DNA from 3 places in the Pantoea sp. X-Soil-TKNS-1279 genome. Region 2 is predicted to be linked to each of the others. Evidence: predicted binding sites of a transcription regulator. Region 2 holds the regulator's gene; each other region holds the start of a gene.
What was found. The regulator CRP, encoded in region 2, controls carbon source genes, mostly activating them, when cyclic AMP is high. The targets are predictions, from matches to a motif close to ATGTGANNNNNNTCACAT.

Region 1: a site for CRP is predicted at 1,184-1,201, ahead of AC6I8N_RS03920 (iron-containing alcohol dehydrogenase). Genes of this name have one in related genera too.
Region 3: a site for CRP is predicted at 733-750, ahead of deoC (deoxyribose-phosphate aldolase). Genes of this name have one in related genera too.

Annotation. Positions count from the first base shown of each region.
Region 1 covers NZ_AP035948.1:874,607-876,812, reverse strand. The annotation lists gene dtnK (D-threonate kinase) at 1-1,119, opposite strand, end outside; gene AC6I8N_RS03920 (iron-containing alcohol dehydrogenase) at 1,312-2,206, shown strand, end outside.
Region 2 covers NZ_AP035948.1:3,973,757-3,975,962, reverse strand. The annotation lists gene AC6I8N_RS18665 (YccS/YhfK family putative transporter) at 1-505, opposite strand, end outside; gene crp (cAMP-activated global transcriptional regulator CRP) at 564-1,196, opposite strand; gene AC6I8N_RS18655 (OsmC family protein) at 1,499-1,903, shown strand; gene AC6I8N_RS18650 (phosphoribulokinase) at 1,951-2,206, opposite strand, start outside.
Region 3 covers NZ_AP035948.1:3,635,647-3,637,852, reverse strand. The annotation lists gene AC6I8N_RS16900 (TatD family hydrolase) at 1-657, shown strand, start outside; gene deoC (deoxyribose-phosphate aldolase) at 941-1,720, shown strand; gene deoA (thymidine phosphorylase) at 1,774-2,206, shown strand, end outside.

The DNA of each region.
Region 1 (2,206 bases), 1.2 Mb from region 2:
AAAACCGCTGGCCCCCAGCGCCTGTGCCACGGCAATCGCCACATCCCCACCGGAGAGATACAGCCCGGCAGGCTGGACGTTGCGGCACACTACTTCGGTCAGTTGGGCCAAAAACTGGCAGATACGTTCGCCCAGTTGCTGGCGGGAAACCTGTTGCTGCTGGCACAGCCTGTCAATCTCATGACGCTGTGCGGCATGTTGGGTGGTGCGCACCACGCAGTGTTCACCCATGCGCAATGCCTGCTCCATCGCCTGCTGCCAGTTGCTGGCCTGCGGCCATGCTGGCTGGGCAAACAACTGACGGATATCAATATCGATAATGCGAATCGCCCGCTGGCTATTGAGACGATCAATCTGCTGTTGGGCAATGGCGCTCATCGAACCCACCACCGCCAGCACCGGCCGCGCCTCCCGGCCTGCCAGATACTCACCCAGCGCGTCACCCAGACCAGATGCTCCGGCCAACAGCGGACGCGTTGACAGCACAGCTGCCGCCTGCATCAAAACGCGTAAATCGGCGTCCTGCTCAATATCAATCACCACCAGCCCCTGCTTCCCTGCCAGCACCTGCGCCAGCTTGCCGCTGCGCAGCGTGTCGATGTTGATCACTTCACCTGGCAAATCGCTCTGCATCTGCAAGCGCATCAGCACATTGCTGCTGGTAACGGGCGTTTTCGGGTCGCTGGCAAATTCGGTGTCAGTCAGGCGCTGCTGATTGATCCACACCTCGCCCCCTCGCGTGGTGCGCCCCAGCTTTGGTACCGCAGGCACGACCAGCGCCAGCGCTTTGCCACTGGCCGCCATCGCTGCGGCAATTTCCGCACCGGGGTTGCCACGTAACGTGGAATCCATCTTCTTAAACAACCAGCCATCCCGCGCAATCGCCTGATGCTGCTGTACCGCGCGTTCAGTGCGTTGCGCGGCCTCGGTGGCACTTACTGCCCGGCTGTCGGTGCTAATCACCAGTACATCGGCGGCATTGGCATCATGCGGCGTATCGCTATTAAACAGCACATGCACGCGCGCCCCTGCCCGAGCCAGACCGCTTCCGGCATCGTTAGCGCCGGTAAAATCATCGGCAATCACCAGAACCGGCGTTTTCCAAGGTTGTGAACGCATCCTCTCTCCTGTAACGGGCAGCTTGCCGTGTTGAGATTGATTATATTCAATCATGATTGATTATATGTGAGCAAGATCAAATTAATTGAAATCAATATGCCCTATAAATTCAGGCACAGTTAGTGACAGATATCGCAGACTGATGAGCAAAACCAATCAATCAGCGCGATAACATCGGGAAAAGGGTACGAAATGAATATCAACAGCACCGTGATTAGCGGCTATCAGGCACTCAATGACCTCAGCTACCTGCTGAAAGGTCGGCAGAAAGCGCTGCTGGTCACTGATAAGAATATAGAGGGCATACCGGCAGTCCAGACGTTGATTGCCCAACTGAAGCAGCACATTGCCAGCCTCAGTGTGGTCAACAGCGTGCCGCCAGAACCCAGCCAGCATGATGTGGCGGCGATTGTTGCTGCCCTGCCGACGACCGATGTCGATCTGGTGATTGGTGTAGGCGGCGGTAGCGTCTTGGACGTTGCCAAACTGCTCTCTATTCTGTGTGTGAAAGGCGCGCCTACCCTTGAGGCCCTGCTGGCCGGGGAAAAACCGCTGACCCGCACCACTTCGCTGCTGATCCCGACCACCGCAGGCACCGGTTCAGAAGCCACGCCGAACGCCATCCTGGCGATCCCGGAGAAAGAAACCAAAGTTGGCATTATTACCCCGGTGATGCTGCCGGACTATGTCGCGCTGGTGCCGGAGCTGACCACCAGCATGCCACCACACATCGCCTCTTCTACCGGCATTGATGCGCTGTGCCACCTGATTGAGTGCTTCACCGCCACGGTCGCCAACCCGGTGAGTGATAACTACGCGATGATTGGCATGAAAAAACTGTTTGCCAGCCTGGAAACCGCCGTTGCCGAGCCGGGTAATCTTGAAGCGCGTCTGAATATGCTGTGGGCGTCATATTACGGCGGCGCATCGATTGCCCACGCCGGTACGCATCTGGTGCACGCGATGTCTTATCCGCTGGGCGGCAAATATCACATTCCGCACGGCGTGGCGAACGCCATCCTGTTGGCACCCTGTATGCGTTTCGTACGCCCGGCAGCAGTGAGTAAATTTGCTCAGGCTTATGACC
Region 2 (2,206 bases):
ACAGCAGGCTCAGCGACTCGCGCATCGGCTGCTCTTTCCACAGCCAAAACCAGAACCAGTTGAACAACCCATACCACAAGGTCCCGCCGATATAGAGCAGCGGAGGCACCCAGATCGGCATACGTCCCACCAGGCTCAGGGTAAAGATGGAGGCAATCAGCGTGGCAGGCAACAAGCGGCCATGCAACGGGCTGATTTCACCCGTCACGCCTACTAATAACGGCAGCACCAGCAGAATCAGCGGCAGGGGGACGTGATAATCCGTCAGCCACTGGATCAGAAAGCTGCCGGTCGCAAACAGGGAACCGCCAATAATCAGGCGTTTAAAAAAGCGTTTATGCGGCGTATCAAGACCGGCGATGTTGCAACAGGCGGGCACTAAGGAGAACAGCAAACCTTTTTGCAGGTCGCCAAACAGCCAGCCGAGGGCCACGGGCAGGCACAGCACCAGCGTTTGCCGCAGGGCATAGTTCACTTCGGGATGATAGATGATTCGACGCCACATCAGCTCATCGCAGACAAAAACGGCGTGATGCTGCCATCACGCCGTGGGTGAGAAGAAATTAGCGGGTGCCGTAAACGACGATGGTTTTACCATGTGCGGAGATCAGGTTTTGATCTTCCAGCATTTTCAGAATACGGCCAACTGTCTCGCGTGAGCATCCGACGATCTGACCAATTTCCTGACGGGTGATTTTGATCTGCATCCCGTCCGGGTGGGTCATGGCATCGGGCTGTTTGGCCAGATTGAGCAGCGTCTGCGCAATGCGACCGGTCACATCAAGGAAGGCAAGGTTGCCCACTTTTTCTGATGTCACCTGTAGGCGACGCGCCATCTGCGCCGAAAGACGCATTAAAATATCCGGGTTTACCTGAATCAGCTGACGGAATTTTTTGTAGGAAATTTCAGCCACTTCGCAGGCAGTTTTGGCTCGTACCCAGGCACTACGTTCCTGACCTTCTTCAAACAGGCCAAGCTCGCCGATGAAATCCCCCTGATTGAGGTAGGAGAGAATCATCTCTTTGCCTTCTTCATCCTTGATCAGCACCGCAACGGCACCTTTCACGATGTAGTAGAGCGTTTCCGCTTTCTCACCCTGATGAATCAGGGTGCTTTTGGATGGATATTTGTGAATATGGCAATGGGACAGGAACCATTCGAGTGTAGGGTCTGTTTGCGGTTTGCCGAGAACCATTCGCTATTATCCTCTGTTGTAATCGTGCCCAAAACACAGGGGGCAGTTTTCCCTGTCAGGCGGTGAAATCGTAGAGCGCTTCCTGTTAAGGAAAATTATTCGGGTGGACTCTTAAGCCAGGCTTCTGATTCTTCCCGCCTTCGTCTATTGCGACGAAAATATTTTCAGCTCTGTTTGTAGCACAGCTTTTGCTAGCTGTCTTCTGTTGTCTCGCTTCAGCAAAAGGGCGATTAGTCTGGATTGCTGTTTCTCAGGTGAAAGCGTACTCTGGCGGCAAATCAGCCTATTCAGGAGAAAGAATAATGCAGGCACGGGTTAAATGGGTGGAAGGGCTTACCTTTCTCGGAGAATCCTCATCAGGTCACCAGATATTAATGGATGGCAATTCGGGCGACAAAGCACCGAGCCCGATGGAGATGGTGCTGATGGCGGCAGGCGGTTGCAGCGCGATTGACGTCGTGTCGATCCTGCAAAAAGGGCGTAATGATGTGAAGGATTGTGAGGTCAAACTGACCTCGGAACGTCGTGAAGAAGCGCCACGCATTTTCACACATATCAACCTGCATTTTATTGTTACCGGCAAAGCGCTGGGCGATAAAGCGGTGGCGCGAGCGGTTGATCTGTCGGCTGAGAAATATTGCTCGGTGGCGATTATGCTGGGCAAAGGGGTAGAAATCACCCACAGCTATGAGGTTATCGAGCTCTAGCTCGGTCGTAACGGCGCGATTAATCGCGCCGTTACGGTTATGTTTGATTATTCGATGCGTTTGCCTTCAATCAGTCGCTGCACCAGCGGCGTCATAATCAGCTCCATCGCCAGACCCATTTTGCCGCCGGGCACTACCAGGGTGTTCATATGCGAGATAAAGGAATCCTGAATCATCGCCAGCAGATAGGGGAAGGCAATACCTTCCAGACCACGGAAATGGATCACCACAAAGCTTTCATCCAGCGATGGAATTTCACGCGCAGCAAACGGGTTAGACGTATCGACGGTGGGTACGCGCTGG
Region 3 (2,206 bases), 340 kb from region 2:
GCCAGCCGCTTTGCGCTGGTCAGCCAGCTGGCACAACAACATGCCGCGTTATATGCCGCGCTGGGGCTGCATCCGATTCAGATCGCCATGCATCAGGATACGCACCTCGATCAACTGACGGATTGTCTGCACACCCCAGACGTAAAACGCGTGGCATTGGGGGAGATCGGACTCGATCTGTATATGGACGATCCCCAGTTCGACAAACAAACCCGGCTGCTGGATGGGCAGTTGAAGCTGGCCAAACGCTTCGATCTGCCGGTGATCCTCCATTCACGTCGTACCCACGATCAGATGGCGCTGCATTTGCGCCGTCACGATCTGCCGCGCCGTGGTGTGGTGCACGGTTTTGCCGGTAGCCTGCAACAGGCACAGCGTTTTATCCAACTTGGCTATGCGATCGGCGTCGGTGGCACCATTACCTATGAACGCGCCAGTAAAACGCGTAACACCATCGCAGCATTGCCGCTGGATTCCCTGTTACTGGAAACCGATGCGCCTGATATGCCGCTGAATGGTTATCAGGGCGAACCCAATCGCCCGGAGCGAGCACGGCTGGTGTTTGATGTCTTGTGCCAGCTACGCCGTGAGCCGCCGGATGTCATCGCTGATGCGCTATGGCAAAACAGCCTGCGCGTCTTCAATCTCCCCGACTGAGCCTGGTCTGATCCCTGCGTGCTGCTCTGAATTGGCTACATTTACAGGGTGGTGGCGACACAACTTTCTCAATTAATGTGATAATAATAACATCTTCATTTCCGATCGTATCGGGCATGTAATGGTGATATTTTGTGATTTTTATCACCTAATAAATGTATTATTTGCACAGTTTTCTTTTTTCATGTGATGAATGATCGAATATTTCGTCGCTCAAATTGTTAGAATTATCACATTCCCTGGCGGGCGACTTCCGCCCAGGCTGACTTTTTTGGAGAGCACCATGACTGATTTCACCGCAGCCGCGCAGCGCGCACTGCAACTGATGGATTTGACCACACTGAACGATGACGATACTGACGAAAAAGTGATCGCGCTGTGCCGCCAGGCCAAATCACCCGCCGGTAACACCGCCGCTATCTGTATCTACCCGCGCTTTATCCCGGTGGCGCGCAAAGCGTTGCGTGAGCAGGGCACACCGGAAATCCGTATCGCCACGGTGACCAACTTCCCGCATGGCAATGATGATCTGGATATCGCACTGGCGGAAACCCGCGCAGCGATCGCTTACGGTGCCGATGAGGTGGACGTAGTGTTCCCGTATCGCGCGCTGCTGGCGGGCAATCGTCAGATCGGTTTTGATCTGGTGAAAGCCTGCAAAGAAGCTTGTGCGGCATCTGGTGTATTGCTGAAAGTCATTATCGAAAGCGGTGAACTGAAAGATGCGGTGTTAATCCGTGAGGCTTCCGAAATCGCTATCGATGCCGGTGCCGACTTTATCAAAACCTCCACCGGTAAGGTGCCGGTCAACGCCACGCCGGAAACCGCCGCTATCATGCTGAGCGTGATCCGCGATAAAGGCGTGCAGCAGCAGGTCGGTTTTAAACCGGCAGGTGGCGTGCGCAGCGCAGAGGATGCGGCCCATTATCTGCAACTGGCCGACGACATCCTTGGTGCGGGTTGGGCGGATGTGCGCCATTTCCGCTTTGGCGCTTCCAGCCTGTTGGCGAGCCTGCTTAATACGCTGGGCCATGTCACCACCGCCAGCAAAGCTGGGTATTAATTGTTTTCGTAGCGGCGCGATTTATCGCGCGATTTTCAGCCGGGGAGGCAACCTTGTTCCTGCCACAAGAAATTATTCGCAAAAAACGCGATGGTCGTGAGTTGAGCGAAGCGGAGATCCGTTTCTTTATCAACGGTGTGCGTGATAACAGCGTATCAGAGGGACAAATCGCCGCGCTGGCGATGACCATCTGGTTCCACGATATGTCGCTGGCCGAACGCGTGGCGCTGACGATGGCGATGCGTGATTCCGGCACGGTGTTGAACTGGCAGTCGCTGAACCTCAACGGGCCAATTGTCGATAAACATTCAACTGGCGGCGTGGGTGATGTGACTTCGCTGATGCTTGGCCCGATGATCGCCGCCTGTGGTGGTTATGTGCCGATGATCTCGGGTCGTGGTCTTGGCCATACCGGCGGCACGCTGGATAAGCTGGAAGCGATCCCCGGTTTTGACATCTTCCCGAGCGATGATCGTTTCCGCGAGA